Regions from separate parts of the Pseudomonas sp. GD03875 genome, predicted to be linked through region 2. Evidence: riboswitches for the same ligand, from Rfam matches in the RefSeq annotation. Region 2 holds a riboswitch; each other region holds the start of a gene.

Region 1 (3,266 bases), on a different contig from region 2:
TCCTCAACGTAGAAGTCCACGGAAGCGTGATTGGGCAACTGCGCCGGGCTGGCCAGGCGCAGGCTGGGGAAGTCTTCGGGCAGTTCGCGCGCTACCTCGGCCAGCAGCGACAGGTGGGAGTCGCCGGTGCAGAGGATCACCAGCTCGGCCGGGGTCTGGCCGAGGTCGGCGATGCTGTCGGCCGGCAGAGTGACGCCGGCCTGGGCGCGCAGGAGGTGCATGGGTCAGGGCTCCGAGTTGCCTGGGAGAGCCTCACCCCAGCCCTCTCCCAGGAGGAGAGGGAGTTGGGCCGGGTGCAGCTTTTCTCCCCTCTCCCCTCGGGAGAGGGGCCGGGGGTGAGGGAGCCGCAGTCGGCTCGCTCTCCTCACGCCAGCGCCGCCTTCAGCTCCGCCTCGATGGCAGCGCGGTCCAACTCCTGGCCGATCAGCACCAGGCGACTCTGCCGCGCTTCGTCGGCGCCCCAGGCGCGGTCGAAATGGCGGTCGAAGCGCTGGCCGACGCCCTGTACCAGCAGGCGCATGGCCTTGCCGGGGATGGCGGCGAAGCCCTTGACGCGCAGGATGCCGTGCTTGGCCACGGCGTCCTTGAGGGCGGCGAGCAGGCGCGCTTCCTCGGCTTCCGGCAGGACCACATCGAAGGAGTCGAACTCGTCGTGGTCGTGGTCCTCGTCTTCCTCGTCGTGGTGGGTACGGCGGGCGTCGATGTGCAGCTCGGTCTCGCAGTTGAGGCCGACCAGCACGCTCAGCGGCAGGTCGCCGCCCTGGGCCTCGATCACCTTGACCGATGGCGGCAGCTCCTCGGCCACCTCGGCGCGCACGGCGGCCAGGGCGTCGGCGTCGAGCAGGTCGGTCTTGTTCAACACCACCAGGTCGGCGCTGGCGAGCTGATCGGCGAACAGCTCGTGCAGTGGTGATTCGTGGTCCAGGTTCGGGTCCTGCTTGCGCTGGGCGTCCACCTGCTCGGGGAAGGCGGCGAAGGTGCCGGCGGCCACGGCCGGGCTGTCGACCACGGTGATCACCGCGTCGACGGTGCAGGCGGTGCGGATTTCCGGCCAGTTGAAGGCCTGCACCAGCGGCTTGGGCAGGGCCAGGCCGCTGGTCTCGATCAGGATGTGGTCCAGCTCGCCGCGGCGTGCCACCAGCTCGCGCATCACCGGGAAGAACTCTTCCTGCACGGTGCAGCACAGGCAGCCGTTGGCCAGTTCGTAGACGCGGCCGTTGGCTTCTTCCTCTCTGCAACCGATGGCGCACTGCTTGAGGATGGCGCCGTCGATGCCCAACTCACCGAATTCGTTGACGATCACCGCGATGCGGCGGCCGCCGGCGTTGGCCAGCAGGTGGCGCAGCAGGGTGGTTTTGCCGGCGCCGAGGAAGCCGGTGACGATGGTGACGGGAAGTTTGGCGAGCGATTGCATGGAGAGCCCCGGGGACGTCGTGGAATGGACGGACGGGCAGGGCGGGGCACGCGCGGACGAGCGAGGGCCGAACACCACCGGATCACCCCGCCCGGTTGTCGAAACGTTTGCGAGGCAGGTCTCCTGGCTTACGGCGTGCGGCAGCGTTGCCGCGCTTCCCCACCTTCCCGCCGGTTGGCAGTGGTCTGTCGGGGAGTCTCGTCCGTTCACAGTTGCGGGGGCAGCCAGGGCTTGAAAGACCCTGTTCCCTCTTAGCTTCTTCGGATGGCGAAGAAGAACCTCGGAAATGGCGCAAGGCTACGCAGTGCCTGGGATGCGGTCAACCGCGCGGTTGACGCTGGGTGGAGCTTCGTGATGTTCTAGAAAGGCTGTTTCAGGTGCCTCTCGCCGCCGTGCGCGAGGTGAAACGGGAAGCCGGTGGGCACTCTCCAGACCAGGGGAGGCGAGTCCGGCGCTGCCCCCGCAACGGTAAGCGATCGACGGGTCAACCACGCCACTGTGCCGAGCGCATGGGAAGGCCGACCCGGTTCCTGCAAAGGCGTCGCAAGCCCGGAGACCGGCCTGAATCCCTTAGTTTGGCAACCCGCGGTGGGCGGGCGTACGCCGGCTCGTGGCCCCCGTGGCCGTACTCGTGCTGCGTTCCTTCTACCGGTCCGTCAACCCCTGGAAGGTGCTCATCATGTCCAGCCGCACGCTGTCGTCCTCCGATTCCGTTTCGCTCCCGTTGTCCAAGCGCCTGACCATCGCCGTCGGCAGCTGCCTGCTCGGCGCGCTGCTGATCTTCTTCGCCGGCTTCTCGCACATCGAGGCGATGCACAACGCCGCCCATGATACCCGCCACAGCGCCGCCTTCCCCTGCCACTGAGACCGCCCGCCATGATCAAGCGCATCGCCCAGACCGCGGGCTTCTCCGGCCTGCTGGCCGCCATCGTCCTGACCCTGCTGCAGAGCCTGTGGGTCACCCCTCTGATTCTCCAGGCGGAAACCTTCGAGACCGCCGAGCCGGTGGCCGAGCACAGCCACGGCGAGCAGGCCGTCGCCCACGCACACGACGAGGCCGCCGGCCACAGTCATGGCGAGGAAGCCTGGGCGCCCGAGGATGGCTGGCAGCGCACCCTATCCACCGGCCTCAGCAACCTGGTGGTGGCCGTCGGCTTCGCCCTGATGCTGGCCGGCCTGTTCACCCTGCGTGCGCCGAACCGCACCTGGCAGGGCTTGCTGTGGGGCCTGGGCGGCTTCGCCGTGTTCAGCCTGGCGCCGTCCGCCGGCCTGCCGCCGGAGCTGCCGGGCACCGCCGCCGCCGACCTGCTGCTGCGCCAGTACTGGTGGATCGGCACCGCCGTCGCCACCGCAGCCGGCCTGGGCCTGATCGCCTTCGGCCGCAACTGGGCGTTGCGCGTCGTCGGCCTGGTGCTGCTGGCCGTGCCGCACCTGATCGGCGCGCCGCACCCGGAGGTGCACGAGAGCCTGGCGCCGGCCGCCCTGGAGCGCGAGTTCATCCTGGCCTCGCTGCTGACCAACGCGGTGTTCTGGGCCGCCCTCGGCCTGGCCGCGGCCTGGTTCTTCGGCCGTGGCGCCCGTCGGGACGCCTGAGCCGGTGACCATCGCCGGCCTCGGCTGCCGTCGCGGCTGCACGGCGGCCGAGTTGCGCGAACTGCTGGAACGGACCCTGCGGCAGCTCGCGCTGCCGCTGGGCGCGCTGGATGGTCTGGCCACCAGCGAGCACAAGCGCGGTGAGGCCGGACTGGTGCAATTGGCACATGACCTCGGCCTGCCGCTGGACTTCCACACGGCCGAGCAACTGGCCTGCCACGAGCCACAGATCAGCGAAGGCTCGGAGCAGGTCCGCGAG
Region 2 (3,266 bases):
CCCCGGCCAGGCACGCGGCAGTGGCGGCGTTGGCGCTGATCCGCGCCGCATAGGGATGGGTGACATCCAGCAGCAGGTCGAAGCCCTCGCCACGGATGAAGCCGGCCAGCCCCTCGGCGCCGCCAAAGCCGCCCACCCGCACCCGGCAGCCTAGGTCTTCCGGCACCTTGCCCAGCCCGGCCAGGCTGTACAGGTGCTCCGGCCCCAGGCGACGGGCCAGGCGCAGGGCGTCGCCGACGCCGCCGAGCAGCAGCACGCGGGTCACGGCTTGTGTACTTCCAGCAGGGTGATCGGCAGGGCGCTGCGCCAGGTGTCGAAGCCGCCCAGGGGCCGGGCCTGGGCCACGCTCAGGCGGATCAGTTCGCCACCGTGCCGTTCGCGGAAGGCCACAAGCGCGGCCTCGCTCTGCAGGGTCACGGCATTGGCGACCAGCCGGCCGCCGGGCTGGAGCGCCTGCCAGCATTGCTCCAGCACGCCGGGCACGGTCACGCCACCGCCGATGAAGATGGCGTCGGGCCGCTCCAGCCCTTCCAGCGCCTCCGGTACATGGCCGGCCAGCAGTTGCAGCTGCGGTACGCCGAGCGCGTCGCGGTTGTGCGCGATCAGCCCCTGGCGCCCTTCGTCCGCCTCGATGGCGATGGCCCGGCAGCTCGGGTGGCTGTGCAGCCACTCGATGCCGATCGAGCCGCAGCCGGCGCCCACGTCCCACAGCAGCTCGCCGGGGCGCGGCGCCAGGCGTGCCAGGGTGACGGCGCGTACGTCGCGCTTGGTCAGCTGGCCGTCGTGGCGGTAGGCCTCGTCGGGCAGGCCGACTGTCAGCGGCAACGGCCGGGTGCCGGCATCGGCGCGGCACTCGACGGCGAGCAGGTTGAGCGCGGCGGCTTGCTCCAGGCTCCATCCCTCGGCCAGGCCGTCGACGCGCCGCTCCAGCGGGCCGCCCAGGTGCTCCAGTACGCTCAGGCGGCTGGCGCCGAAGCCGCGTTCGCGCAGCAGGGCGGCGATGGCGGCGGGGCTGACGCCGTCGTTGCACAGGATCAGCAGGCGCCGGCCCGGGTGCAGGTGCGCGGCGATGGCGGCCAGCGGCCGCGCCACCACCGACAGCAGGGTCGTGTCCTGCAGCGGCCAGCCCAGCCGGGCGGCGGCCAGGGAACAGGAGGAGGGCGCCGGCAGCACCCGCATCTCGCCCTCGTCCAACTGCCGCGCCAGGCTGGCGCCGACGCCGAACAGCATGGGATCGCCGCTGGCCAGCACGCAGGTCGGTGTGCCGCGCCGCTGCAGCACCGGCGCCAGGCCGAAGGGGCTCGGCCAGGCCTCGCGCGGGGCGCGGATGCACGGGGGCAGCAGCTCCAGCTGGCGCGGGGCACCGACGATGCGCTCCGCCGCCAGCAGGGCGCGCCGTGCCGCCTTGCCCAGGCCGGCGTAGCCGTCCTCGCCTATGCCCACCACCGTCAGCCAGGCCGTCATGTGTGTCTCCTCGATGCCTTGCGGGGCGACGCGCGGGGCTTGGCCCGGCGTCGTGAAAAGCGGGCATAATAGCGCCTTCGTCGGTGCCCGGCCCCTCGGGGGTACGTGGGCCTAAGAGGGAACACGGTCGAGCCGTGGCTGCCCCCGCAACTGTAAGCAGCGAGTCGCTCCACACAGGCGCCACTGAGCAATCGGGAAGGCCGTGGGGCGACGAGGACCTGCCAGCCAGGAGACCTGCCGACGACGCTGTCGCGAGTGCCAACATCGGGCGGGGTGTACCGATGCCAAGGAGCCTTCCGGTTCCGCTGGTTCGGTCGCCGCGTCGTTCGTAGCCGGTGACCGCTTGCAGCCCGAATCTTCCCCTGTCGCCTTCGTGCCAAGGCCCTCCGCCTGTCCGGGCCTGTGGCGCATCGTGCCCGCGCGCGACGGTGGCATCTGTCGGGTCAAGCTGCCCGGCGGGCGGCTGACCGGCGAGCAGGCGCGCGCCGTGGCCGAGGTCGCGCGGCGTTGCGCCGGCGGCGTGCTGGAGCTGACCAACCGCAGCAACCTGCAGATTCGCGGTGTGCGCGAGGCCTGCCACGAACAGCTGGTGCGGCGCCTGCTCGACGCCGGCCTCGGCCCGCGCCACGCGGCGGCCGACGATGTGCGCAACCTGCTGATCAGCCCCGCCGCCGGCCGCGACCCGGCCGCCCACCTGGACACCCGGCCCCTGGCCGAACGACTGCTGGCGCTGCTGCAGGACACCCCCGCCTTCCACGGCCTGTCCGCCAAGTTCGCCCTGCAGCTGGACGGCGGCGAGGCCCTGGCCATGCTCGACCACCCCCACGACCTCTGGCTCGGCGCCTTGCCCGGCGGCACGCGGATGGCCTTCGGCCTGGCGGGGTGTCCGCGCCGTGGCGCGCTGGGCGTGGTCGAGCTGGAGCGGGTGCCGGCGCTGGTGGAGGCGCTGCTGAACCTGTTCCTCGAACTGGCCGGCGAGCGCACGCGCATGCGCCAGCTGCTGGCGGACATGCCGGTGGCAGACTTCCTCGCTCGCCTGCCGTTCGCCCTGCAAGACCCGCCGCCGACCTTCGCCCCCGTGGCGATGGACGGCGCGCCGCTGGGCATCCATGCCCAGGCCCAGCCAAACCGCGCGATGCTGCTGGCCGGCGCGCCGCTGGGGCGCCTGCACGCCGACCAGTTGCAGGCACTGGCCGACCTGACCGGAGCCGAGGGCAGCGACGAGCTGCGCCTGACGCCCTGGCAGGGCGTGCTGCTGCCGGATGTGGTGGTCGAGCGCCAGGCTGCCGTGGCCCGGGCCATGGCCGATATCGGCCTGGTGCTGGACGCCCGCGCGCCGCTGGCCCGCCTGCTCGCCTGCAGCGGCACCGCCGGCTGCGCCAGGGCCGAGGCGGACACCAAGGCCGACGCCCTGCGCCTGGCCGCGCGGCTGGGGGCGGACGGCCCGGCCCAGATGCACCTGTGCGGCTGCCCGCGCAGCTGCGCCGCCGCCCATGTTGCGCCCTACACCCTGCTGGCCCGCTCCGGCGGGCGCTATGACCTCTATCGACGCGAGCGGGACCAGGCCGGATTCGGCCGACTGCTGGCGTCGTCCCTCGACATCGACCAGGCCGGCGAACGCCTGGCCACAGGAACACCCGAATGATCGATTACATCCGCGACGGTCAGGAGATCTATCGCCAGTCCTTCGCCACCATCCGCGCCGAGGCCGACCTGAGCGCCATCCCGGCCGATCTGGAAAAGCTTGCCGTGCGCCTGATCCACGCCTGCGGCATGGTCGACGTGGTGCAGGACCTGCGCTT
Region 3 (3,266 bases), on a different contig from region 2:
AAGAACAGAATGGCCTCGCCCACCGCCATGCCGTTCTTGGTGCCGCCGAAGCACAGCACGTCGACGCCGGCCTTCCAGGTCAGCTCGGCCGGGCTGCAGCCGAGAAAGGCGCAGGCGTTGGAGAAGCGCGCGCCATCCATGTGCAGGTTGAGTCGCAGCGCCTTGCACGCCTCGCTGATGGCGGCGACCTCGTCGGGGCGGTACACGGTGCCCACCTCGGTGGCCTGGGTCAGGGTCACCACGCGCGGCTTCGGGTAGTGGATGTCCTGCCGCTTGAGCGCCACCTCGCGGATCGAGTCCGGGGTCAGCTTGCCGGCCAGGGTGCGCGCGGTGAGCAGCTTGGAGCCGTTGGAGAAGAATTCCGGCGCGCCGCACTCGTCGGTCTCGACGTGGGCGGTCTCGGAGCAGATCACGCTGTGGTAGCTCTGGCACAGGGAGGAGAGGGCCAGGGAGTTGGCCGCGGTGCCGTTGAAGGCGAAGAACACCTCGCAGTCGGTCTCGAACAGCTGGCGGAAGCGGTCCGCGGCACGGGCCGTCCAGCTGTCCTCGCCATAGGCGCGCTCGTGGCCGCGGTTGGCCTCGGCCATGGCGGCCCAGGCCTCGGGGCAGATGCCCGAATAGTTGTCGCTGGCGAATTGCTGGGTATGGTCGGTCATGGTGTGTGCTTCCTGGCAGGGCAGTCGCTCAACTGTACGCCAGCGCCGTGGCGTCCGGCAGCGACAGTCGAGCGATTTGGGGCAATAACAGATACGACTTCAAAAGAGGCCAGCGAAAAACTGTACCGGCATCTATTTCTCGCCGGAACGGCCATGGCCGGTCGAAATTCGTGCAGGTTCTGAAACGGCAGGACTTTCCACTTATGACCAGTACAGTTGCAGCCATAGAAGCAGAACAGTTACAAAGCCGCCTAACTAATAGCCCTGCAATTTAGCCCAGCTGTGTCTATAAAATCGACTATCCAGTCAGGAAAATATGCTTCCAGTAGGACACCCTCTAACCCCGCGCGAAGCGGAAGGAAGCACCACCATGGAACGCATACTCGGTTCCGACCTCATGTTCCAACAACAGAGCCCGGCCAGCGGCGGCAACCTGCCCCTGCGCGTCCTGGGCACCCTGCTGCTCTGGCAGCGCCGCATCAGCAGCCGCCGCGAACTCGCCCGCCTGGACGAGCGCCTGCTGGCCGATGCCGGCATCAGCACCTACGACCGCGCCATCGAGATCGACAAGCCGTTCTGGCGCTGAACCGCGACACCCGCCGTCACCAAGGGAAGCCGAGCGCTTCCCTTTTTTATGCCCGCTTCGTAGGGTGCGCCGCGCGCACCAGCAAGCCTCCGCAGGGCTCGGTGCGCACGGCGCACTCCACGCAACAAATTGGCACACAGCCCTTGAGTGCCACGGATCGCCCCGCCCGCTCGGTTTCTCGGGGACTGACAACTCTCGCCACGCCCACCGCGACTTGACCCGCCGCCGGCACGCTGGTCTCATGCGCGCCGATCCAGGTGTCTCGCGCCGCCGCGCGCGAAGTTAAACGGGAAGCCGGTAATGCTCCGCCCCTCGGCGAGCCAGTCCGGCGCTGCCCCCGCAACGGTATGCGAGCCGGGTGTTCACTCTGCCACTGTGCTTCGGCATGGGAAGGCGAACGCCCCAAGTCTCGCAAGCCCGGAGACCGGCCTGGACCCTTGTTGGCAAACCCGCGGTGGGCGGGCGTAACCGATGGTCCGCCCGCACGGGAGGCCCTTGTCTGCGCGCGCCTGCGAAACCCGTTTCGAGGCGATCACCTTGGCTCTTTCCCGTTCATCCCTGTTCCGCCGTGCGCCGCTGGCGACCGGCATCCTCCTGTGCGGCCTCGCCGCGCCCCTGGCGGCGCAGCCCCTGGGCCTGGACACCCTGACCATCAGCGCGCCCTCGGTGGAATCCACCGCCGTGGCGGAAATGGCCCGCTACGGCAGCCACCTGAACATTATCGAGCGCGAGCAGATCGAACGCGCCGGCCCCAGCGCCGACCTGTCCCGCGTCCTGCAGATGTACATCCCCGGCCTGTACGTGGCGCCAAAGAACGGCCCGTTCGACACCGGCACCTTCTCCCTGCTCGGCGGCCGCAACGACGACACCCTGATCCTGCTGGACGGCGTGCGCCTGAACAACCGCCTGTACGGCGGCATCTATCTGGACACCCTGCCGACCACCGCGGTGGAGCGCATCGAGGTGCTCAAGGGCGGCCAGGGCATCCTGTTCGGCACCCAGGCGGTGTCCGGCGTCATCAACATCGTCACCCGGCGTCCGCAGAGCCGCGACGCCAGCGGCGAGGTCAACCTCGGCCTGGACAGCTTCAAGGGCCGCAACGGCGACGCGCGGGTGGAGAGGGTGCTCGCCAACGGCTTCGGCGACCTGGGCCTGCTCGGCTACGCCAGCCGCCACCGCTCGCAGGGCTACCAGCCCTACCGCGACCGCGACATGACCGCCACCGTCAGCGACGAGCGCCGCTCCTACGACGTGACCACCCTGGGCGGCAAGGCGATCCAGGCCTTCGGCGAGGACGCGCGGCTGGAGCTGTTCTACCAGTACAGCGAGGCCGACCTGGACTTCGCCCGCCCCACCTCCAACCGCAGCACCACCAACGACCGCGTCCACCAGATCGCCACGGCCACCTTCCAGCAGCGCCTGAGCGACGACTTCAGCTGGTTCGCCAAGACCCACATCAACGACTGGGACACCCGCTACACGCGGATCTACAACCTGCAGGGCGGCGGCACCCGTACGCTCAACCGCAACGACTACTGGGGCTTCACCGACTGGGGCGCGCAGATCGAGGGCAAGGCCATCCTGGCCGGCGGCCACGAACTGGTATTCGGCAACGACAACCAGTGGTTCGAGGGCCAGGACGACGTGCTGATCATCGACAACAACGAGGCCGAGGCCCACGCCTTCTACGCCCAGCTGCGCCCGCGGATCGACGCGCTACCGGACTGGCACCCCAGCCTGGGCGTGCGCCGCGAGAAGATGTCCGGCGGCGAAGGCGCCACCGTGTGGATGCTCACCTCGCTGTACGACCTGAACGAGCAGTGGAAGCTGCGCGGCCAGTTCGGCACCGCCTTCAAGCTGCCCAATGCCGAGCAGCTCTACGTCAACGAGCCCGGCTCGGAGATGGGCAACCCCGACCTCAAGCCGGAACGCAGCCGCAACGCCGAACTGGGCCTGGACTTCGACGGCGGCCCGCTGACCGCCAGCGCCACCCTGTTCCGCCGCGACATCACCGACCTGATCAG

Evidence for each region. Region 2 has a riboswitch for cobalamin ahead of cobG (precorrin-3B synthase). Riboswitches for the same ligand answer to the same signal wherever they lie in the genome.
Region 1: it holds a riboswitch for cobalamin, as region 2 does, so the genes downstream of both, cobW (cobalamin biosynthesis protein CobW) here and cobG (precorrin-3B synthase) in region 2, are expected to answer to the same signal.
Region 3: it holds a riboswitch for cobalamin, as region 2 does, so the genes downstream of both, N5D30_RS18530 (TonB-dependent receptor) here and cobG (precorrin-3B synthase) in region 2, are expected to answer to the same signal.

Annotation. Positions count from the first base shown of each region.
Region 1 covers NZ_JAOCCV010000002.1:139,595-142,860, forward strand. The annotation lists gene cobN (cobaltochelatase subunit CobN) at 1-221, opposite strand, end outside; gene cobW (cobalamin biosynthesis protein CobW) at 365-1,414, opposite strand; cobalamin riboswitch at 1,510-1,712, opposite strand; cobalamin riboswitch at 1,773-1,994, shown strand; gene N5D30_RS02105 (CbtB-domain containing protein) at 2,094-2,279, shown strand; gene N5D30_RS02110 (CbtA family protein) at 2,291-3,007, shown strand; gene N5D30_RS02115 (cobalamin biosynthesis protein) at 3,012-3,266, shown strand, end outside.
Region 2 covers NZ_JAOCCV010000005.1:45,747-49,012, reverse strand. The annotation lists gene N5D30_RS05685 (cobalt-precorrin-6A reductase) at 1-265, opposite strand, end outside; gene cbiE (precorrin-6y C5,15-methyltransferase (decarboxylating) subunit CbiE) at 262-1,464, opposite strand; cobalamin riboswitch at 1,529-1,721, shown strand; gene cobG (precorrin-3B synthase) at 1,838-3,109, shown strand; gene N5D30_RS05670 (precorrin-8X methylmutase) at 3,106-3,266, shown strand, end outside.
Region 3 covers NZ_JAOCCV010000023.1:53,568-56,833, reverse strand. The annotation lists gene N5D30_RS18540 (low specificity L-threonine aldolase) at 1-656, opposite strand, end outside; gene N5D30_RS18535 (DUF1127 domain-containing protein) at 1,027-1,242, shown strand; cobalamin riboswitch at 1,481-1,690, shown strand; gene N5D30_RS18530 (TonB-dependent receptor) at 1,837-3,266, shown strand, end outside.